DNA from 2 places in the Leucobacter tenebrionis genome. Region 1 is predicted to be linked to the other one. Evidence: predicted binding sites of a transcription regulator. Region 1 holds the regulator's gene; the other holds the start of a gene.
The links. The regulator HrcA, encoded in region 1, represses chaperone genes, less so after heat shock. The targets are predictions, from matches to a motif close to TTNGCACTCGNNNNNNNCGAGTGCNAA.

Region 1 (11,797 bases):
GGTCTGACCCGCGCTCGCACCGTTGTTGAAGATGATGCGGAACTCGCCGTTCGAGCGCTCGTCGGCGAGGCGCTTCGCGACCGTGATCATCTCGGCGAGCAGCTCGGGATCGCCCGCCGCGAGTTCGGCGACGTTCTCGTACTCCGCGGTCTTCGGGATCACGAGGATGTGCATCGCCGCCTGAGGGGCGATATCGGGGAACGCGATGACGCGATCCGTCTCCGCGAGAATCTCGACGGGGATCTCGCCCGAGGCGATCTTGCCGAAAATCGTGTCCTGTGCCATAAGGGTCAGTCTACCGCCGCAGAGGCCGCGGCTACCAGCGGCCGAGCGCGGCGTTCAGCACGGCGATCGCCGCGGGGCCGGCGCTCGACGTGCGCAGCACGGTCTCCCCGAGCACCCGCACGACGGCCCCCGCAGCCTCGAGGGCGTCGAGCTCCTCATCGGCGAAGCCGCCCTCGGGGCCGACGACGAGCACGATCCGCTCGGCCAGCCGCGCCGAATCGCCCGCGGCCCACTCCACGAGCCGGCGCCCGCCCCGCGGGTGCAGAGCGACGACCTCGGCGTCGGGGCGCGAGGCGAGCTCGCACAGATCGGAGAGGGTCGCGGGGTCGGTCACACCCGGCACGCGCGCCCGGAGCGACTGCTTCGAGGCCTCTCGCGCGATCCGCGTCCACTTCGCGACGCCCTTCGCCGCCTTCTCGGCACCGCCGGCGCCGTCCCAGCGCGACACCGAGCGCGCGGCCTGCCACGGCACGATGTCGTCGACGCCGAACTCGGTGGCCTGCTCGACCGCGCGCTCGTCGCGATCGCCCTTCGCGAGCGCCTGCACCAGCACGAGCCGCTGCGAGGGCGCGGGAACGCTCTCCACGCGATCGATGCGCACCGCGAAGCGATCCTTCGCCACGTGCTCGGCGATCCCCTCCCCGAGAGTCCCGGCGCCGTCGCCGACCAGGATCCGCTCCCCCTGGCGCAGGCGGCTCACGCGCACCGCGTGGCGCGCCTCGTCGCCCGTCACCTCGACGAGGGCACCGGGGCGCAACTCACCGTCGGCGAGCTCCTCGCGGTAGTAGAGATTGGCCATCGGCGCCGCGCCCGGTCAGCCCTGCCGGAAGAAGCGGTCGCGCAGCTTGCCGAAGAAGCCCTGCTGGAACTCGCCCAGGTGCGGCGGATCGTCGCTGCGCAGCGATGCGAGCTGGCGCACCAGATCCTGCTCGCGCTTCGACAGCTTGATCGGCGTGTTCACCTGCACCGCGATCTTGAGGTCGCCCCGGGTCGTGCTGCGCAGCCCCTGGATACCGCGCCCACGCACCGTGATGACGTCGCCCGACTGCGTGCCGGCCACGACGTCGACCTCGACCTCCCCGTCGAGGGCCTTCAGCTTCGCCGTGGTGCCGAGCACCGCGTCGGTCATCGAGACCTGCATGGTGCACAGCAGGTCGTTGCCGTCCCGGCTGAACACGTCGTGGTGCATCACGCGGAACTCGACGAACAGGTCGCCGTTGGGGCCGCCGCCCGGGCCGACCTCGCCGCCGCCGCGCATCTGCAGGCGGGTGCCGGTGTCGATGCCCGAGGGGATGTCGATCGGGATCGTGCGGCGCTCGCGCACCCGACCCTTGCCGCCGCACTCGACGCACGGGTGCTCGATCACGGTGCCGTAGCCCTGACAGCTGCCGCAGGGGTGCATCGTGACGACGTTGCCGAACAGCGAGCGCACCTGGCGCTGCACCTGACCCTGACCGCCGCAGACGTCGCACGTGACCGGGTGGGTGCCCGGCTGGCAGCAGCTGCCCTGGCAGACCTCGCACAGCACCGCGGTGTTGACCGTGATGTCGCGCTGCGCCCCGAAGATCACCTCTTCGAGTGAGACATCGACGCGGATCATGGCGTCGTCGCCGCGCTCGGAGCGGGAGCGCGGGCCGCGCTGCGCGCCGCCGAAGCCGCCCCCGAAGAACGTCTCGAAGATGTCGCCGAAGCCGGCGGCACCGCCCTGGCCGCCGCCCATGTCGTAGCGCTGCCGCTGCTCGGGGTCGCTCAGCACGTCGTAGGCGTGCGTGACGTTCTTGAAGCGCTCCGCCGCATCCTCGCTCGGATTCACGTCGGGGTGCAGCTCGCGCGCGAGCCGGCGATAGGCCTTCTTGATCTCTTCGGGCGTCGCCTCTCGCGACACGCCGAGAGTCTCGTAGTGATCGGCCACGTTGTGCTCCTCAGGGGTGTTGTTCGGTGAGTTCGATGACTGGACGCGGCGGCGCGCACGACACGCGCCCGCGGGAGCTACTGCTCCTCGCCCAGGAAGTGATTGAGATAGCGCGCCACCGCGCGCACCGCAGCGATGTTACCCGCGTAGTCCATGCGCATGGGCCCCAGCACGCCCAGCTTCGACACCGAGTCGGCCTCGCGCTCGTAGCTGGAGGCGATCACGGAGGTGGCCGCGAGGCCGTAGCGCGCGTTCTCCCGCCCGATCGAGGCCGACACGTCGCGCCCGTCCTGCGCGAGCTCGCCGAACAGGCGCAGCAGGGTGACCTGCTCCTCGATCGCCTCGAGCACCGCGGGCAGCGACCCCGCGAACTCGCCGGGGCGGGAGAGGTTGGCGGCGCCCGACACGGCGATGCGCTCGCTGCGGTTGGCCTGCAGCTGGCTCGATACGACCGAGAGCACCCGCCGCACCAGCTCCGTCTCGTCGGGCTGCGCCCACTCGGAGACGCGCTCGACCAGGTCCGTCACCGCGGCGACCGCTGTCTCGACGTCCGCGCCGACCGCGGTCTCCGAGATCCGCTGCTTCAGGCCGTGCACCCACGCCTCGGTGACCCGGGAGGCCGGCAGCCACGCCACCTGCTGCTCGACCACGCCGCTGCCGAGGATGAGCACGCAGAGCACCCGGTCCTCCCCGATCGCGACCAGGTCGATGTGGCGCACGACCGTGCGGCGCAGCGACGGGTACTGCGCGACCGCCACCTGATTGGTGAGCTGCGCGAGCAGTCGGACCGTGCGCGCCATGACGTCGTCGAGGTCGCTCGACTCGCCGAGGAAGCGCTCGATGGCGGACCGCTGGGCGGCGCTCAACGGGCGGATCCTGGCGAGCGTGTCGACGTACAGGCGGTAGCCCTTGTCGGTGGGAACCCGGCCCGAGGAGGTGTGCGTCTGAGCGATCAGCTCGTCCTCCTCGAGCAGCGCCATGTCGTTGCGGATCGTGGCCGCGGAGACCCCGAAGCTGTGCCGATCGACGATGGCCTTGGACCCCACGGGTTCGTTCGATGAGACGTAGTCGCTCACGATTGCGTGCAGCACCGCGAGGCTGCGCTCCGACACCATGCGACCGACCATCCTTCCTGGCACTCGTCTCTTCAGAGTGCCAAGTCTACCGCAGCACCCTCGTAAGCGCCCGCAGCGACGCACGCCGACAGCGAACCCCGAGACGGTCCTGATAACCCCGGGGACGCGGCTCACCCGCCGAGCAGGCGATGCACGACCGTGTCGGCGAGCAGGCGCCCGCGCAGGGTCGGGATCACGCGCGCGGGCCGTCCGGGAGCGGCGATCGCGGCCCGCCCGTCGATGAGCCCGTCGGCGATGAGCTGCGGGATCGCGCGGCGCTCATCGGCCGAGAGCACCTCCGCGGACAGGCCATCGGCGATCCGCGTCTCGAGCAGCACGCGCTCCTCGTGCCTCGCCTCCTCGCTCAGCGCCTCCCTCGCGTGCGCCGGCGAGATCCCCGCCGCGATGCGCTGTGCGTAGGCGCCGGGGTGCTTCACGTTCCACCACCGCACTCCGCCGACGTGGCTGTGCGCACCGGGACCGGCGGCCCACCAGTCCTCGCCTGTCCAGTACGAGAGGTTGTGCTTGGAGCGGGTCTCGGGGGTGCGCGACCAGTTGCTGATCTCGTACCACGAGAACCCCGCGGCTGAGAAGCGCGCGTCGGCGAGCTCGTACATATCGGCGTGCAGGTCCTCGTCGGGCTCGGGCACCTCGCCGCGGCGGATCTGCGCGGCGAGCTTCGTTCCCTGCTCGACGATCAGCGCGTATGCCGAGATATGGTCCGGATCCGTGGCGAGCGCGGCATCGATCGAGCGCTCCCAGTCGGCGAGCGACTCCCCCGGCGTGCCGTAGATGAGGTCGACGCTCACCTGCAGCCCGGCCTCCCGCGCCCAGCGGGTGACGAGCGGAACGCGCTCGGGCGTGTGCGTGCGATCGAGCGTCGCGAGCACGTGGGGCACCGCCGACTGCATGCCGAAGCTCACCCGGGTGAACCCGGCCGCCGCGAGCTCGGCGAGGTACGCCTCGTCGACCGAGTCGGGGTTCGCCTCCGTCGTCACCTCCGCTCCGGGGGCGAGCCCCCACTCGTCGCGGATCCGCCCCAACATGGCCGTCAGATCGGCGGCCGGGAGCAGCGTGGGCGTGCCGCCCCCGAAGAAGACCGTCGACACCCGGCGATCCGGCACTCCGGCGCGCCGCAACACCTCGGCGCCGAAGCCCAGCTCGTGCTGCACCTGCCCCGCGTAGTCGTCGCGCCGGGTGCCGCCGAGCTCGCTGGCCGTGTAGGTGTTGAAGTCGCAGTAGCCGCAGCGCACGCGGCAGTACGGCACGTGCACGTATACCCCGAAGCGGCGCTCGGAGGCGCCGTCGGCGACGCTCGGGGGCAGGGATCCGTCAGCGGGAGCCGGATCGCCCTCAGGCAGAATGCTCGGCATCTTCGCCGGTGTCGGTTCCGGTATCGGTGGTTCCGGAGTCGGCACCAGGGCCGTCGGCATCCGCGGCCCCGGGCGGGACGGTGCCCGCGACCGCGCCGGGCGCGAGCGCCGCGAGCTGCGTCTTCACCGCGTCGAGAGCGGTGCGCAGATCGGAGCGGGCCTTCAGCCCGAGCAGGCCTCCCTTGGGCGCCGAGAGGAAGCCCCGGGCGACGGCCCAGACCGTGTCGTCCTCGCGGTGCTCGATGACGAAGAGCTGCTCGCCCACGGCCCCGGCCTCGTCGCGCGTGCCCCACGCGAAGCCCGCTCGGCGCTCCTCGTCGACCGTGTAGATGATGAGCACGCTGCGGGGATCCTGCCCCTCCGCGTGCAGCGTCGCAGTGGTGCCGGCCACGAGGTAGGGCTCGCCCTCGGGGCCGAAGTGCTCCTCGACCTCGCCGGCGGCCTGCGGCTGCCCGTCCTCGTCGAAGCTCACGCCCGAGTAGTGCTCGCCCGAGCCCCGCACCACGTCCTCGACGCGCACGCCGCTGCCGCGCTGCGCCCCCCAGGTCATCAGCAGGCTCGACGCCAGCAGGAAGCGATCCTGGCCGCTGCCGAGCCGCAGCTCCTCCTCGTACGGGGTGCTGCCCTCGGGCGGGAATCGCAGCAGGTCGGGCGACTTCGACGCGCCGACCGCGGCGTAGGCGACGGGCATCTCGACGTGGCTGCTGCGCCTGGTGGGCTGGTTCTTGTCCTTGCTCATCGCGCTCACCTCTTCGCGGCTTCCTTGCCCTCCACATCGCCCGAGAGCGCGGCGATGAAGGCCTCCTGGGGCACCTCGACGCGGCCGACCATCTTCATGCGCTTCTTGCCCTCCTTCTGCTTCTCGAGCAGCTTGCGCTTGCGGCTGATGTCGCCGCCGTAGCACTTGGCGAGCACGTCCTTGCGGATCGCGCGGATGTTCTCGCGAGCGATGACGCGCGCGCCGATTGCGGCCTGGATCGGCACCTCGAACTGCTGGCGCGGGATCAGCTTGCGCAGCCGCTCGGTCATCATCGTGCCGTAGTGGTAGGCGTTGTCGCGATGCACGATCGCGCTGAACGCGTCGACCTTGTCGCCCTGCAGCAGGATGTCGACCTTCACGAGATCGGCCTCCTGATCCCCCATCGGCTCGTAGTCGAGGCTGGCGTAGCCCTGGGTCCGGCTCTTCAGGTGGTCGAAGAAGTCGAACACGATCTCGCCGAGCGGCATGCTGTAGCGCAGCTCCACCCGCTCGCCGAGGTACTCCATGCCGAGCAGGCTGCCGCGACGGCTCTGACAGAGCTCCATGATGGCGCCGACGTAGTCCTTGGGGGCGAGGATCGCCGTCTTCACGACCGGCTCGCGCACGCTCGAGATCTTGCCGTCCGGGTACTCCGACGGGTTGGTGACGGTGACCGTCTTGCCGTCGTCGGTCGTGACCTCGTAGATCACGCTGGGCGCGGTCGCGATGAGGTCGAGGTCGAACTCGCGGCGCAGGCGCTCGGAGATGATCTCGAGATGCAGCAGGCCGAGGAAGCCGCAGCGGAAGCCGAAGCCGAGCGCCACCGAGGTCTCGGGTTCGTACTGGAGCGCCGCGTCGGAGAGCTTGAGCTTGTCGAGTGCGTCGCGCAGGATCGGGTAGTCGCTGCCGTCGAGCGGGTACAGCCCCGAGAACACCATGGGCTTCGGGTCGGTGTAACCGGGCAGCGGATCCTGCGCGGGCTTCAGCTTGGTGGTGACGGTGTCGCCGACCTTCGACTGGCGCACGTCCTTCACACCGGTGATGAGGTACCCCACCTCGCCGACGGCGAGCCCCTTCGTCGGCATCGGACCGGGTGACGAGACGCCGATCTCGAGCGCCTCGTGCTCGGCCTTCGTGGACATCATGAGGATCTTCTCGCGCGGGGTCAGTCGGCCGTCGACCATGCGCACGTAGGTGACGACGCCGCGGTACGGGTCGTAGACGGAGTCGAAGATCATGGCGCGCGCGGGAGCGTCGATCTCGCCCACGGGTGCGGGGATCCGCTCGACCACGCGATCCAGCAGCTCCTCGACACCCGCGCCCGTCTTGCCCGACACCTTCAGGATGTCGTCGGGATCCCCGCCGATGAGATCGGCGATCTCGCCGGCCACCCGCTCGGGGTCCGCCGCCGGCAGGTCGATCTTGTTGAGCACCGGGATGATCTCGAGGTCGTTCTCCATCGCCAGGTACAGGTTGGCGAGGGTCTGCGCCTCGATCCCCTGCGCCGCGTCGACCAGCAGGATCGCGCCCTCGCAGGCGGCGAGCGAGCGCGAGACCTCGTAGCTGAAGTCGACGTGGCCCGGCGTGTCGATCATGTTGAGGGCGTAGTCGACGCCGCCCTGCGCCCAGTGCATGCGCACGGCCTGCGACTTGATCGTGATGCCGCGCTCGCGCTCGATGTCCATGTTGTCGAGGTACTGCGCGCGCATGTCTCGGTCGGAGACGGTGCCGGTGATGCCCAGCATGCGGTCGGCAAGGGTCGACTTGCCGTGGTCGATGTGCGCGATGATGCAGAAATTGCGGATCTTCGCGGGGTCGGTCGATGCCGGCACTGGGGGGTTCACGCTGCGAGGAGACATTGCCCGCCATTATCCCACAGCGGCGGCGCCCTCCCCTGCGAGCGCCGCTTCCGATGTACCCGGGCCGTATGGAAATCGTGAGGATCGCCCCGCGAGCCGGTGCGCAGCGCTTGTATGGAGGGGTGAAGCACACATCGACGGTCTCGTCACTCGAGAGAACTCCGAGCACCGACCGGGCCTCCGAACCGGCGCCGGAGCCACGGCGCGGTCGGGCCCTGGGTCGCTGGCTGCTCGCCGACACCGCGGAGTCGCCGGGGCGCCAGACCGGGCCGCACGGACGCCCGGAGGGCCGGCGCCGGGCGCATTGGCTGCGCGTGATGTGCCTCACCGGCGTCGACTACTTCTCCACGCTCGGCTACCAGCCGGCGATCGCGGCGCTCGCGGCGGGGGCGGTGGCACCCATCGCGACCATCGTGCTGGTCGCGGTCACCCTGCTCTGCGCCCTGCCCATCTACCGCCGGGTGGCGCAGGAGAGCCCGCACGGCACCGGCTCCATCTCGATCCTCGCGAAGCTGCTCCCCCGCTGGCGCGGCAAGCTCGCCGTGCTCGTGCTGCTCGGCTTCGCGGCCACCGACTTCATCATCACGATCACGCTCTCGACCGCCGACGCGACCGCGCACCTCATCGAGAACCCCTTCGCGCCCGAGCCGCTGCACGGGCAGAACGTGATCGTCACGCTCGTGCTGCTCGCGGCGCTCGGCGGCGTCTTCCTGCGCGGGTTCCGCGAGGCGATCCGGCTCGCCACCGTGCTCGTCGCCGCGTTCCTGACCCTCAACCTCGTAGTGCTCGCGGTCGCCGTCGCGCACCTCGTGGCGAGCCCCGTCGCGCTCGGCGACTGGTGGGGCGCGCTCACCACGCAGCACGGAGACCCCCTGCTCGTCGTCGCGGTCGCGCTCATCGTGTTCCCGAAGCTCGCGCTCGGCCTGTCCGGCTTCGAGACCGGCGTCGCGGTCATGCCGCAGATCCGGGGCGATGACGGCGACACGGAGGAGCGGCCCGCGGGCCGCATCAGGGGCGCACGCAGGCTCCTCACCACCTCGGCCCTCATCATGAGCGGCTTCCTGATCACCTCGTCGATCGCCACCGTCGCGCTCATCCCTGCCGAGGAGTTCGAGGCGGGCGGATCCGCGAACGGCCGCGCCCTCGCCTATCTCGCGCACGCCTACCTCGGAGAGGGTTTCGGCACCGCCTACGATCTGATCACCATCGCCATCCTCTGGTTCGCCGGCGCCTCGGCCATGGCGGGTCTGCTGAACCTCGTGCCGCGCTACCTGCCCCACTACGGGATGGCGCCGGCGTGGACGAGGGCGACCCGCCCCCTCGTGCTGGTCTTCACCGGCATCGCCTTCCTGATCACCGTCCTGTTCCAGGCGGACGTGAACGCGCAGGGCGGCGCCTACGCGACGGGCGTGCTGGTGCTCATCACCTCCGCTGCGATCGCGGTCACCCTCGTCGCGCGACGCCGACGCCAGCACCGGGCTGCGATCGGGTTCGGGATCGCGACCGCGGTCTTCCTGTACACGACGATCGCGAACATCATCGAGCGACCCGACGGCATCAAGATCGCGGCCTGCTTCATCGTCGGCATCGTCGTCGTGAGCTTCGTATCCCGCGTGGCCCGCTCCACCGAGCTGCGCGCGACTTCGGTGCGACTCGACGCGGCCGCGGCCGCCATGGTCGAAGCACGATCGGATCGTGTGCTCCGACTCATTGCGCACACGCCGAACGACGTGAGCGCTGAGCGCTACCGCGCCAAGCTGAAGCACGCACGAGTCGCGCACGATCTGCCCGACGACGACGTGCTGTTCATCGAGATCGAGGTGTACGACAGCTCGGACTTCGAAGACGAGCTGGTCGTGCACGGGGTCGAGCGGCACGGGTTCCGCATCCTCACCGCGCGGGGCAGCACCGTGGCGAACGGCATCGCCGCCATCGCGCTGCACCTGCGCCGCGAGGTCGACTGCACCCCTCACGTCTACTTCCGGTGGACCGAGGGCCACCCGCTGCACCACCTCATCAGATTCCTGTTCCTCGGCGACGGCGAGATCGCCCCGATGACGCGCGAGGTGATCAGGGAGGCCGAGCCGGATCAGAGGCGAAGGCCATGGGTGCACGCCGCCTGATCCTGCGCGCCGCGCCGCGACGGCATACGCTTGTTGCGACCGACGAGAGCGAGGACGAGATGAGCGAGCAGCGCGGTCTGAGTCTGGCCCGCCAGCTCTCGGGGTTCGCCCTCGCGCTCGCGGGCGGGCTGCTGCTGCTCGTCCCCCTCCGCTTCCTGCACGGTGCGGAGACCACGGCGCTCGAGGTGCTCAGCTACCAGCTGCTCGTCGTCGCCGTCGCCCTGCTCGGGGGAATTTGGCCGGCGCTCTTCGCGGCCCTCTTCTCCGGTGTCGTCATCGATCTCACGTTCATCGTGCCCTACCGCGAGATCACGATCGCCGACCCGATCCACGTGCTCGTGCTGCTGCTGCACATCGCGATCGCGGTGCTCGTCAGTATCGTGGTCGGTCGCAACGCGCGCACACGCCGTCGCCTCGCGGTGACCGTCGACGAGTTCGAGACGGTCACCGACTCGGATCGCCTGCGCGGCGCGCTGCTGTCGGCGCTGAGCCATGACCTGCGCCGACCGCTCGCCGCCGCAGCCGCCTCGGTGGGCGGGCTGCGCGCCGCGGGCTCGGAGCTCTCGGAAGAGGATCGGCGGGCGCTGCTCGAGACGGCCGATGAGAGCCTCGCCGCGCTCAGCGCCCTCGTCACCGATCTGCTCGACGCGAGTCGGCTCCAGGCGGGAGTGATCTCCGTCGCCGAGATCGCCACGGACCCCGCGGAGGCGATCCTGCCCGCGCTCGACGAGCTGCAGCTCGGCACGGGCAATGTCGAGCTGACGCTCGATCACGGCGATGCCGAGGTGATCTGCGACCCGGTGCTGCTGCAGCGCACGCTCGTGAACCTGCTCGCCAACGCGGTGCGCCACTCGCCGGCCGGGGCGGCGGTGCGCGTCGAGACCGCGGTCGCGGGCGACCGGCTCGAGATCCGCGTCGTGGATCACGGCCCCGGCATCCCCGAGCACCGCCGCGACGAGGTGTTCATGCCGTTCCAGCGCCTCGGCGACACCGACAACACCACGGGCCTGGGGCTCGGCCTCGCGCTCGCCCGCGGTTTCGTCGAGGCGATGCGCGGCGAGCTCCGCCCCGAGCAGACGCCCGGCACCGGACTCACGATGGTGGTGTCGCTGCCGTCCTCGACCCCGCCGCCTCGTGAGGGGGCGACACCGTGAAGATCCTCATCGCCGACGACGACCCGCAGCTGCTCCGCGCGCTGCGCATCACCCTCACCGCGAAGGGGTACGAGGTCATCACCGCCGCCGACGGCGCGGAGACCGTGTCGACGGTCGCGGATCGGCGGCCCGACCTCCTGCTGCTCGATCTCGGCATGCCCCGGCTCGACGGGGTCGACGTGATCCGCGCGATCCGCGGGTGGTCGGAGATGCCCGTGCTGGTCGTGTCGGGGCGCGCCGGATCCTCGGACAAGGTCGAGGCGCTCGATGCGGGCGCCGACGACTACGTCGTCAAACCCTTCTCGATCGAGGAGCTGCTCGCCAGGATCCGGGCCCTCACACGCCGTCAGCCCGGGCACGAAGCGGTGCAGGAGGCCCCCGCGGCGCGACTGGGCACCGTCACCGTCGATATCGCGGCCCACACGGTCGTCGACACCGGGGGTGGCGAGGAGCGCCGGATCCGACTCACACCGACGGAGTGGCTGATCATGGAGCTGCTGATCCGCAATGCCGGCAGGCTCGTGACGCGGCAGATGCTGCTCACCCGCATCTGGGGCGCCGAACCCGCCAGGGACACGGGATACCTGCGTCTGTACCTCGCGCAGCTGCGGAAGAAGCTGGAGCCCGATCCCTCGCATCCCCGGTACCTGCTGACCGAGCCGGGCATGGGCTATCGGCTGCAGCTCGACGACTCGCGGTAGCGGAAGCACTCGGTTGCGCGGATCGCGCGGCCTCCTGGGAGAATCGGATCCATGCCCCGCGTCGTCGCCCTCTACCGCTACCCCGTGAAGGGGTTCACCCCGGAAGCCGTGGATGCCCTCACCGTGCAGCCCGACGGTCGCGTCGCCGGAGACCGCGTGCTGGCCTTCCGCTTCGCCGACGCCGTCTCCCCCGAGCAGCGCGACGGCCTCGACTACTGGCCCAAGGCGAAGGGGCTGGCGCTGCAGGACTTTCCCTCGCTCGCCGCCCTGCGCCTGAGATACGACGAGCACGCCCTGCGCGTGCGCATCCTGCACGGCGCGGAGGTGCTGGCCGACGAGGGGCTCGATCCGGAGGGCCGCCGGGCGCTCGTCGAGGCGGTCACCGCCTTCGTGCTCGATTCCGCGGAGGGCGCGCGACTGCGCCGGCCCGGCAGACTCCCCCTGGAACTGGTCGGGGACGGCGTTCGATCCCGCTTCCAGGATCGCCCGCGCGGCTACGTCTCGCTCCACAGCCGCGCGAGCGTAGCCGACCTGAG
Region 2 (11,797 bases), 840 kb from region 1:
CCCGCGATGGCGTCCCCGGATCCCGCACAGATCGCACGCGCTCAGCAGGAACCGGCGGGTTGCGCCATCGAGTCGGCCGAGCTGACGTGGGGTGTGAAGGAGAGCTTCCGCTCGTACATCAGCGGGTCCATCGCGAACGGCGAGTGGACCGTGAGCGACGACATGCGCTACGAGACCCCCGACTTCATCTGGGACCGGGCCGAGGGAAGCGTCTCGGGGAGCCTCGAGGAGGGACGGATCGCGTTCACCGGCGCTGTGCACTTCACCGGGCACGACGGCGCGATGCAGCTCGACCTGAGCGATCCCGCGATCGAATTCTCCGGAGAGAACGAGGCGTACCTGGTGCTCGGCATCGGTGCCACCGACGCCGCGAACGAGGGCGGTGCGGCCGCGACCGCGGAGGTGCGCGCCGCGGAGATCGATCTCTCGGGCGCGCTGTCGGCCGAGGGCGACACCCTCGAGATCGCGGCAGCACCGGTGCGGTTGACCGAGAAGGGTGCCGAGGCCTTCAACGGCGGCTACGGGGGGTATGTTGCGGGTGACGAGCTGGATCCGATCTCCCTCTCGGCGACCGTCGCCGGGTGCGCGCTGGCCGAGATCGAGGCGGGCGGGGGATCGCCTGACGAATCGAGTGAGCCGACCGACCAGGGCACGCTCCCGGTCGAACCGCGGGAGGCGGATCCGGGGATCCCTTGGGCCCCGATCATCGTGGCGGGTGTCGCGCTGCTCGCGATCGGCGTCGCGTCGGGCCTGCTCATCGCCGGCCGCCGCGGCCGGTCGCAGCCGGAGTCCGATCCCGAGCGGGGCTCCGATCCGCCCTCCGCGCCCGAGCGGGGATCAGCGCCGCCCTCCGCGCCCGACGCCTGATCGAGACTGCCTATTTCTGGCGAGGGAGCCTGCAATTCGCGCGAATCATGGGCTGTCTCGATACTTCTAGGCAGGTTCGATGCCGGAGGCGAAGACCGCTCCGGCCCGCCTTCCTCAGAGGCTCCGCCGCGGCAGCACGATGCCTTTGCCGGTGACGGGGTGGGGGATCACCTCGACCGGAGTCCGGTACACCTCGCTCACGGTCTCGGCCGTGAGCACCCGATCCGGAGCATCGCATGCGATGAGGCGGCCGTCGCGCAGCAGCGCGATCCGGTCCGCGTAGGCGCCGGCAAGGTTGAGGTCGTGCAGCACCACGAGCACGGCGTCGCCGGCGCGGGCGCGCTCGCGCGCGATCCCGAGCACCGCTTCCTGGTGCCCGAGATCGAGCGCGGCCGTCGGCTCGTCGAGCATCAGAACGCCAGTGCGACCGGCCATGACCCGGGCGAAGCCGGTGCGGGCGCGTTCGCCACCCGACAGCGACGGCACCCGGCGATTGCCGAGGTGCGCGACATCAGCCGCGGCGACGGCCTCGGAGATCGCGGCGTTGTCCTCGTCCTCGAGCGGGGTGCGCCGCCACGGTGCCCGCCCCATCTCGACCACCTGGTGCACGGTGAACGGGAACAGCAGCTGGTTGTCCTGCAGCAGCACGCCGCGTCGCCGCGACAGCTCGGCGAGCGACCAGTCGGTGATCGCGCGATCGCCGAAGCGCACCGATCCGCGGTCCGGTGCGACATCGCCCGAGAGCAGGCTCAGCAGTGTCGACTTGCCGGCCCCGTTCGGCCCGAGCAGGGCGAGCACCTCGCCGGCTCGCAGCTCGAGCGACACCGAATCGAGCAGCACACGGCCCCCGCGCTCGAGGTGCACGGATTCCGCGGCGCAGACGATGTCGCCCGCGACGGCGCGCTCGGGAAGCTCGAAGAAACGGGCCATCAGCCCCAGCCTCCGCTCCGCTTGCGCGTGCGCCTCAGCAGCCAGAAGAAGAAGGGCCCGCCGACGAGCGCCGTGAGCATGCCGATCGGCATGTCGGCGTTCGGCACGATGGTGCGTGCGCCGAGATCGGCGAGGGTGAGCAGCAGGCCGCCGCCGAGCGCGGAGGCGGTGACGAGCGGCAGGTGCGCCGGGCCGAGGATCATGCGCATGAGGTGCGGGATCACGAGCCCCACGAACGAGATGATGCCCGCGAACGCGACCGCGGCGCCGGTCAGCAGCGCCACCACGAAGATCATGCCGATGCGCAGCAGCTCGACGTTGACGCCGAGGTGGCGGGCGTTGCGCTCGCCGAGTGACAGCAGGTCGAGCCGGTGAGCCGCGAAGTAGGCGGAGAGCAGGCCCACCGCGATCACGGGGGCGATGACCGCGACCTGGGACCAGCGGCTGCCGGCGAGGCTGCCGAGCTGCCAGAAGACGATCTGCTCCCGCGACTGCGTGTCGCCGAGGAAGGTGAGCAGGGCGATGCCCGCGCCCGCGATCGCGTTCACCGCGATGCCGGTGAGCACCAGGGTGACCACCTCGGTGCGGCCATCGGCCCGGCTCATCGCGTACACCACGAGGGTGGCGGCGAGCCCGGCCGCGAAGGCGAACACCGCTGTCGTCCACTCGCCGAACACCGTGACGCCGAAGACGATGGCGAGACCCGCGCCCACCGCGGCTCCGGAGGAGATGCCGATCACGCCCGGCTCCGCGAGGGGGTTGCCGAAGATGGCCTGCATGAGCAGGCCGGCGACCGAGAGGCCCGCTCCGATGAGCACGGCGATGGCGACGCGGGGGAAGCGCACGGACCACAGCGTCTGGTCTCCCATGGGGTGACCGGGCAGGGGCAGCCAGTCGATGCCGACGCGGTGCAGCAATGAGCCCAGCACCTCCTGCGGCGGGATCCCGAGCTGCCCGGTGCTGCCCGAGAGCACGATCGCGGCGACGAGCGCCACCGCGAGCGTCGCGAACAGAACGGCTTTGGTCGTCGCGCGACGGTCACGTGCCACGGACGAGGAGGGGGTCATACGAGCTCGGAAAACCTTTGCGTGGATCACACGGGGGAGCGCGGCTCGGCCGGTGCGAGAATGAGGTGGATCTTCGAAGTCCACTAATCATCATACCTAGCTTGGGTTAGGCTAAACCCCGGTATTCGTCGGGGGAAGAGCGGAAGAAGAGAGGTCGGGCTGCATGAGGATCGGATCGAGGCGGGGGATCGTCGCGCTCGCCCTCGTGACGCTGATCGGCCTCGGTGCGAGCGGCTGTCAGACCGGGCCCGGGCGAGGAGGCGCGGCCGGGGTCGAAGCCGTCGAGCTGCCGCCGCTCAGCGAGGTCACCCCGCTCGACGATCCGACCTCCTACGAGGGTCCCACCACCGCCGTCGTCGGCGGCCCGAGCATCCCCGTTCTCGCCGACGCTCCCGAACCCCGACTGCCCGTCACCGTCGTCTCGCACGACCGCTCGGGAGACACCGAGGTGACGGTCGAAGACAGCTCGCGCATCGTGCCGCTCTCGCTCAGCGGGTCCGTGGGCGAGCTGGTCTACGCATTCGGCATGGCGGACGACATCGTGGGCCGGGACGTCTCGACGGTTTTCCCCGGCTCCGACGACGTTCCGGTCGTCACGAAAGACGGTCACTCGATCGACGCCGAGGGGGTGCTCGCGCTCAACCCGAGCCTCATCATCACCGACGGCAGCATCGGTCCCACCGATGTGGTGCTGCAGCTGCGCGATGCCGGCATCCCCGTCGTCACCGTCGACCGCGCCGTCGACGCGGAGACGAGCTTCATCACCGCGCAGCAGGTCGCCGATGCGCTGGGAGTCGGGGAAGCGGCGCCCCCGCTCATCGACACCCTGCGCCGGGCGATCTCCGAGAAGGAGGCCGAGGTGCAGCAGATGCTGCCCCCTGACCCGGCCGATCTGCCCCGGGTCGCCTTCCTCTACGTGCGGGGCACCGCCGGTATCTTCTATCTCTTCGGCGAGGGCAGCGGCATCGATTCCCTCATCCGCTCGCTCGGGGCCGTCGACGTCGCCGCCGAGATCGGCTGGGAGGGCGAACGGCCGATGACGGAGGAAGCGTTGATCGCGATGGATCCCGACATCATCATCGTGATGTCGAAGGGGCTCGAGAGCGCGGGCGGCGTGGACGGCCTGATCCGTGCGCAGCCGAGCATCGGCCTCACCTCCGCGGGGGAGCACCGGCGCATCATCGATATCGACGACTCGGTGCTGCTCGCGGGCGGCACCCGCATCCCCGATGTCATCGACGGTCTCGCGCGCGCGATCTACGCACCGGATTCGCTGCAGGATCCCGCCGAAGCCGGATCCTGAGGATTCGCTTCGACCGCCCGGGGCGACGACTGCGAAACCGTCGCGTCGTCGGAGAACTGTCAGGATGCGGCAAGGTACGCTAAGGGGGAATCGCGGGGGAGTATCCCGGCGGCCGAAGGATCAGACGGGAGCAGGGGTGGCGCAGAAGACCGAGGGCACGACCGAGCCTCGTGGCGCGCGCCAGGATTACCCCGAGGATCGCTTCGATCGAGTGCCTCGCAGCGGCCGGGTCGGAGCGCATCGTTTCACCGCCCAGCCCCGCTACGTCTCGCAGTACCTGATCGCCGCTCTGCTCGGTTTCGCGCTGCTCACGGCTGCGGGCATCGGCTTCGTGATCGCGATCGACAAGGCGGGCCAACTGCCGGGCGATCGTCCGAAGGGAACCTCGAGCACGGCCCAGACTCCGGATGCCGTGCTCGATCCCGAGGCGACCGTGGCCGTGCTCAATGGCACTGAGACCACCAATCTGGCGGCCGCACTCGATCAGATCATCACCCAGGAGCAGTGGGGCACGATCCTGTTCAGCGGCAGCGCCTCCGCGAGCGACGTGCAGATCTCCGCGGTCTTCTACAGCGACGAGGCCGATGCATCGGCAGCGGCGGGTCTCGCGGCCAAGCTCGGCGGACTCTCGACCTACCAGGCCGACGAGTACCAGGAGTACGGATCGCAGCTCGTCGTGCTGCTGGGGGCCGACTACGCGGGGCCGGGGATCGAGGAGGCGAAGAATCTCGACGGCGCCGGGTCCGAGGAGCCCGCTGAGGGCGAGCCTCAGATCGATCCCGAGACCGGATACGAGATCGACCCCGAAACCGGTCTGCTCATCGACCCCGCGACGGGCTGGCTGATCGACCCCGTCACCGGCTGGCCGGTGGACCCGGCTACCGGCATGGCCGTCGATCCCGCCACCCTTCCCGCTGAGTGACGGTCGCCGCGCCTTCGCGATGACGAATGATCGGGCTGCGTGTTCGCTGATCGCGAGCACCGCTGCTTGCACTCGACATGCTTGAGTGCCAAGATTGGTGTTAGCAGTCGATTCGGCTGAGTGCTAAAACATCCGTGCGTCGGTGCCTGCGCCGGCACGGAGCTGACCATCGGTAGAGACGTCCGGGAGGGGCGAAGTACATGGCAAAGATCATTGCGTTTGATGAGGAAGCGCGTCGTGGACTCGAGCGGGGTCTGAACACCCTCGCCGATACGGTTAAGGTGACGCTCGGCCCGCGCGGCCGCAACGTCGTGCTCGAGAAGAAGTGGGGCGCCCCCACCATCACCAACGACGGCGTCTCCATCGCCAAGGAGATCGAACTCGACGATCCGTACGAGAAGATCGGCGCCGAGCTCGTCAAGGAGGTCGCGAAGAAGACCGACGACGTCGCGGGCGACGGCACCACCACCGCCACCGTGCTCGCTCAGGCGCTCGTGCGCGAGGGCCTCCGCAACGTGACCGCGGGCGCCGACCCGATCGCGATCAAGAAGGGCATCGAGAAGGCCGTCGCCGCCGTCTCCGCTCGCCTGCTCGAGAACGCGAAGGAGATCGAGACCACCGAGCAGATCGCCGCCACCGCGTCGATCTCCGCCGCCGACGAGCAGATCGGCGCACTCATCGCCGAGGCCATCGACAAGGTCGGCAAGGAGGGCGTCGTCACCGTCGAGGAGTCGAACACCTTCGGCACCGAGCTCGAGCTGACCGAGGGCATGCGCTTCGACAAGGGCTACCTCTCGGCCTACTTCGTCACCGACGCCGATCGCCAGGAGGCGGTCTTCGAGGATCCCTACATCCTCATCGTCAACAGCAAGGTTTCGAACATCAAGGACCTGCTCCCCGTCGTCGATCCCGTGATCCAGTCGGGCAAGCAGCTCCTCATCATCGCTGAGGACGTCGAGGGCGAAGCGCTCGCCACCCTCGTGCTCAACAAGATCCGCGGCATCTTCAAGTCGGCCGCCGTCAAGGCTCCCGGCTTCGGCGATCGCCGCAAGGCCATGCTGCAGGACATCGCGATCCTCACCGGCGGCACCGTCATCTCCGAGGAGGTCGGTCTCAAGCTCGAGAACGCGACCCTCGACATGCTCGGCACCGCGCGCAAGGTCATCATCACCAAGGACGAGACCACCATCGTCCAGGGCGGCGGCGAGGAAGAGCAGATCGCCGGCCGCGTGCAGCAGATCCGTCGCGAGATCGAGTCGACCGATAGCGACTACGACCGCGAGAAGCTGCAGGAACGCCTCGCGAAGCTCGCCGGCGGCGTCGCCGTCATCAAGGCGGGCGCGGCCACCGAGGTCGAGCTCAAGGAGCGCAAGCACCGCATCGAGGACGCGGTGCGCAACGCGAAGGCTGCCGTCGACGAGGGCGTGCTGCCCGGCGGTGGTGTCGCGCTGATCCAGGCCGGCAAGGACGTCTTCGACGGGCTCGGCCTCTCGGGCGACGAGGCGGTCGGCGCCAAGATCGTCAAGGCCGCCATCGAGGCGCCGCTGCGCCAGATCGCGCTCAACGCGGGCCTCGAGCCCGGCGTGGTCGCCGATCGTGTGGCGAGCCTGCCCCTCGGCCACGGCCTGAACGCCGCGACCGGTGAGTACGGCGACCTGGCGGAGCAGGGCATTCTCGATCCCGCCAAGGTGACCCGTTCGGCGCTGCAGAACGCCGCGTCGATCGCCGGCCTCTTCCTCACCACCGAGGCCGTCGTCGCCGACAAGCCCGAGCCGGCTGCCCCCGCGGCGGCTGATCCGGGCGCAGGCATGGACTTCTAAGTCCGAGTCCCTTTCGAACAGGGGTCGCACCTTCGGGTGCGGCCCCTGTTCTGCGTTTCCCCTTCGTTCTGCTGTCCCACATCCCCTTTGCGCCCGCCGCCCCCATCCTGTGCGCCCCGCCGTCCCGCCATCCGGCCACCCCGCCACCCCGCCATCCGGCGTCCCGTCGCTCTGCCTGCTATCGAGATGACGCGTGCTGCCCCTGTCCGGTCGAGATCGGGGCAACAGGCGTCATTTCGAGGAGGTTCACGGGTTTCCCGTCCCGAACGTGGGAAGGGTACTTCGTCCACAGGTATGGGGCAACACAGTATCCCGCCTATTTCGGGCAGGGTGCTGTGGAGAACCGCGTTTCGGCGGGCGGAAGCCTGCAGGATGTGGGCATGCCCGGAACCCTCGATCAACCGCATCCGTACGAACTGCCCGGCCGCGCCTTTCTCGTGGGTTCGGCGGTACAGAGCGACCTGAGCAGCAAACAGCTTCGTCATCCCCGGTTCGAAGCCCCCTATCGGGGCGTTCGGCGCCTTCGGCGTGACTCCGCGCATCCGAAGACCCTCCGCGAACGCGTCGCGCAGTCGGCGTCCGATTACTTGCCGTTACTGCGGCTGTCGCGCGGCGAAGCGTTCAGCCACACGACGGCGCTCCACCTGCACGGTGCGCCCATCCGCACTCCGCCGGATCTGCACGTGTCGATTCCCCGCCCGCACGGACCTGCGCGCGGTGTGCTCGTCCACGGACATCATCACGGCACGGAGGTGGAACCGTGGCAGGTCCGAGTCGAGGGGATCGAGGGGCTCGAGGGGGTCGCCTTCGCCTGTGTGCCGCCGGTGACCGCGCTCATCCAGTCGGCTCCGCTGCTGAGTTTCCGGGAGCAGGTCGTGGCTGCTGACCACCTGGTGAAACTCCGTGGTCGCGGTGCATGCCAGTGGTCGTTGGTCGGTCTCGAACAGCTTCTGGAGGCAGCGGAGGCTTCGAACGCGAGAGGTATCCGGAGACTGAGGGCGGCTTTATGCGTCGCTCGGGTAGGGGCGGAGTCTCGTATGGAGAGCCTGCAGCACTTCGAACTCGCGAGAATGGGGATCGATGACCTGGAGCTGCAGGCCGAGGTCTATGACGCCAAGGGGTGCTGGATCGGCAGGTTCGATGCCGTCGATCGCCTGAGGAGGCTCATCCTCGAATACGACGGCGAGCAGCATCGGCTCGACCGGAAGCAGTATCTGCGCGACCAGCGTCGGCTCGACCGGGCAAGAGATGCCGGCTACGAGGTGAAACGCACCCACCTCGAGGACTTCCAGCCCCGAGCGCTCGAACAGACGCACGAAGAAATGTGCGCCTTCTTGCAGCGACGGCCCCGCCGGGTCGCACCGGGTCTCGCCAGGTACTTCGCCGAGCCCTACTAACGAACCGCGTTACCGCGCGCCGAGCTCGAGATGACTCACACGGCCCCTATCGGGCTGAGATCGGGCCGAACGCGTCATCTCGATCGACTGCGGTGTGCGGAGTGCGGAGGCTGTGCTCGGCGAGCGGGCGAGGGGCGGACGGCGGGGAACGGCGCGGGCGAGGGGTCGGGGTCCGCTCACTCCCAGCGGAAGAAGAGCGCCGCGATGCTCGCCCCCACCACGGCGGAGACGCCCAGACTGATGAGGTGCGCGGGGTCGACCGCGGCACCCGCCCAGGCCGCCGACAGGGCCTCGACCCCGGCGCCGAACGGTAGCGCCTCGCCTACGACGGCGAGCCATCCGGGCAGCGAGTCGCGCGACCCGAACATGCCGCCGAGCGCTCCGAGTCCCAGGAATCCGATGATCCCGAGCGCCACCGCCGCGTTCGGCGTGGGCGAGACCGAGGCGACGACCATGCCGACTCCGTACATGGCGAGCATCGTGAGCAGCAGCGCGCCGAGCGCCGCCCACGGGTGCACCGGCGGCCGCGCGCCGAAGAAGGCCGCCGCGACGCCGTAAGCGAGTGCGATCCCGAGGATCGCCTGCGCGAAGCTCACCGCGACCTGCGCTCCGAGCACCGCGAGCGGTGAGAGCGGCGTCGTGGCGAGACGGCGCAGCACGCCGGTGCGCCGGTAGGTGGCGAGGAAGCTCGGCATGTTGGTGACCCCGATGAGCGTCGCGACCATGACGAAGACGAGGGGCAGCACGTACAGATCGAGCGCGCTGCGGCCGTTCGCGACGATCTCGGTCCCCGCGCCCGAGGCCGAGGTGAGCAGGATGAGGATCGGCAGGCCGAACGGAACCACGAGCCCCGCCGTGTCACGCGCGGTCATCTTCGCCTCGCAGACGCAGAGCCGCAGCCAGGCGGAGACACCCGGCCGGCGCGGGGTGTGCACGGGAGTGTCGGCGCGGTCGAGAGTCATGCTGCTTCCTCCTCTTCGAGATGCTTGCCGGTGAGTGCGACGAAGGCCTCGTCGAGGTCGGCGGCCCGGGCCCTCTCGATGAGCGCCGCGGGTGTGCCTGTCGCGAGCACGCGCCCGGCATCGAGCAGAGCGACGCGGTCGCACAGCCGTTCGACCTCCTCCATGGCGTGGCTGACGAGCAGGATCGTGCATCCCTCGTCCCGCAGTCGCTCGACGGTCGTCCACATCTGACGCCGCGCTTTCGGATCGAGGCCCGTGGTGAGCTCGTCGAGGATCACGACGCGCGGGCGCCCGGCGAGCGCGATCGCGATCGAGAGCCGCTGCTGCTGACCGCCCGAGAGCTTGTCGAACCGCACGCGCCGCTGCTCCTCGAGCCCGACGAGTCCGATCAGCTGAGCGGCCGGCCGGGGGTCCGGGTAGAAACCGCGGTACAGGTTGATCAGTTCGTCGACGGTGAGCGCGCCGTGCAGGGTCGCACTCTGCAACTGCACGCCGAGCAGGTGCCGCAGCGCGGCGCGGTCGCGCTGCGGGTCGAGGCCGAGCACCCGCACGGTGCCGCGGTCGTGCCGCCGGGGCCTGCGCAGGCCCGCGATCACCTCGACCGTCGTGGTCTTGCCGGCCCCGTTCGCACCGAGGAGCCCGAATATCTCGCCGTGCTCGACGCGCAGGCTGATGTCCTCGACGGCGACCTTCCGCCTGTACTGCTTGCGCAGCCCCTCGACGACGACCGCCGGGTCGGAAGCGATCGCGCCGGTGCCGGCTGCCGCACCGGTACCGGCTGCCGCACCGGTGCCGGCCGTAGAGCTGTCCGCCGCGGACGCGCTGTCCGTTCGCGCCCCGGTCTCCGTTCTCGCTGCGTCGTGATGCGTATCCATGCCCATCACGCTAGGTGCGGGGCGGAGGGAACACCCGTGCCGCCGGTCACCTCTTCGAACGTGACTTCCGGCACCTGCGCGACGCAGTGCGGACCCGTACGCTGGAGGCATGCGGCGCTTCAACCCCGAACTGTGGTCGGGCGTCGCGATGTTCGCGGTGATGCTGGTCGCAGCGGGCCCCGCGCTCTTCGGAGGGGCGCCGACGCGGATCCCGCATCCCGTCTGGGTGGGGCTGTTCATCGTGATGCTCCTCGCACTCACGGTCGGGCTCTGGGGAGCCGAGGATCTGCAGCGCCCCAGCTTCCGGGTGCACGGCTCGTTCGGGATCGCGGTTCTGGCGTCGTGGGTGCTCGTGCTGGGTGCGGGCGGCCGCGGACTCGTCGCGATCCTGCTCGTGGTGACGGTCTCCGTCTGCCCGTATATCGCGCCGTTGCGGGCGGGATGGGTGCTGATCGCGCTCAACCAGCTGGTGCTGTTCCTGGCCTTCGTGCCGTGGAGGCCGCCGCCGGAGATGTCCGGGCAGGGGGCGGCCACGCGGGAGGCGATCACCGAGCTCTCGATGTTCGGCGTCTTCTATCTGCTGATCCAGGCGGCCTCGCTGCTGAGCTCGGCCGCGCTGCTACGCGAGCAGCGGGCGCGCCGTGATCTGGCGGAGGCGCACGTCGAGCTGCAGGCCGCGTCGGCGCTGCTGGCGGAGTCGACGCGCACCGGCGAGCGGCTGCGCATCTCGCGCGAACTGCACGATCTGATCGGGCACCAGCTGACCGTGCTGACGCTCGAACTGGAGGCCGCCAAGCATCGTGCCCCCGCCGAGGCGGCGGCGATCCCGCACATCGAGCGCGCCGATACCGTTGCGCGCGATCTGCTGTCGAGCGTGCGCGCGACGGTGGGGGAGCTGCGGAGCGGCAGCGGCGACCTGCGCGAGACGCTGCAGCGCGTGGTGGAGGATCTCACCGAGCCCCGCGTCGTCCTCGAGGTGGAGGAGGCGCTCGAGCTCGACGAGGAGCGCACCGTGCTGCTCGTGCGGGCGGTGCAGGAGATCGTCACCAATACGATCAGGCACGCGCACGCGCGCGAGTTGTGGATCGAGGTGCGCGCGACGGGCTCGGGGGTGCTGCTGCGCTCGTGCGACGACGGCTGGGGTGCGCGCGAGGTCGCGCTCGGCAACGGGCTGCGGGGACTGCGCGAGCGCTTCGAGGCCTTCGGAGGGAGCGCGGCCTTCGACGGCGGCCGCCGCACTCGCGGGGACGGCGGATCCGACGGCCCGGGCGGATTCGGTGTGACGGCCCGGCTGCCGGTGGAGACGATTGAGGGATCGCGGGGCGCGGCCTCCACGGCGGCGGAGGGCCCGGGCGCGGGAATCTGTGCGGGACCGGGCGCGGGGCCCGCCGCAGCCGCGGCGCCCGCGGATCGGGGGCCGACGTGACCCGAGTGGTGGTGGTCGACGATCAGGCCCTCGTGCGTCAGGGGATCCGCACGCTGCTCGAGATCGCCGGTGTCGAGGTCGCGGGCGAAGCGGGGGACGGAGGAGAAGCGCTGGCGGTGATCGGCGAGGTGCAGCCCGACGTGGTGCTGCTCGACCTGCGGATGCCGCATCGGGACGGGATCTGGGTGCTGCGGAGGCTGCGCGAGGCGGCGGCGGAGGATCCGGATC

Region 2: the regulator HrcA is predicted to act here: its motif matches at 5,190-5,216, upstream of groL (chaperonin GroEL).

The regions. Positions count from the first base shown of each region.
Region 1 is NZ_CP082322.1:380,314-392,110, forward strand. Features, by position in the region: gene KVY00_RS01780 (HIT domain-containing protein) at 1-285, opposite strand, end outside; gene KVY00_RS01785 (16S rRNA (uracil(1498)-N(3))-methyltransferase) at 317-1,084, opposite strand; gene dnaJ (molecular chaperone DnaJ) at 1,100-2,197, opposite strand; gene hrcA (heat-inducible transcriptional repressor HrcA) at 2,275-3,312, opposite strand; gene hemW (radical SAM family heme chaperone HemW) at 3,444-4,685, opposite strand; gene KVY00_RS01805 (DUF1990 family protein) at 4,666-5,424, opposite strand; gene lepA (translation elongation factor 4) at 5,430-7,283, opposite strand; gene KVY00_RS01815 (APC family permease) at 7,601-9,406, shown strand; gene KVY00_RS01820 (sensor histidine kinase) at 9,388-10,560, shown strand; gene KVY00_RS01825 (response regulator) at 10,557-11,261, shown strand; gene KVY00_RS01830 (MOSC domain-containing protein) at 11,313-11,797, shown strand, end outside.
Region 2 is NZ_CP082322.1:1,221,024-1,232,820, reverse strand. Features, by position in the region: gene KVY00_RS05920 (HtaA domain-containing protein) at 1-867, shown strand, start outside; gene KVY00_RS05915 (heme ABC transporter ATP-binding protein) at 982-1,797, opposite strand; gene KVY00_RS05910 (FecCD family ABC transporter permease) at 1,797-2,864, opposite strand; gene KVY00_RS05905 (heme/hemin ABC transporter substrate-binding protein) at 3,028-4,167, shown strand; gene KVY00_RS05900 (LytR C-terminal domain-containing protein) at 4,304-5,089, shown strand; gene groL (chaperonin GroEL) at 5,290-6,909, shown strand; gene KVY00_RS05890 (hypothetical protein) at 7,947-8,306, shown strand; gene KVY00_RS05885 (ABC transporter permease) at 8,483-9,268, opposite strand; gene KVY00_RS05880 (ABC transporter ATP-binding protein) at 9,265-10,143, opposite strand; gene KVY00_RS05875 (sensor histidine kinase) at 10,253-11,569, shown strand; gene KVY00_RS05870 (response regulator) at 11,566-11,797, shown strand, end outside.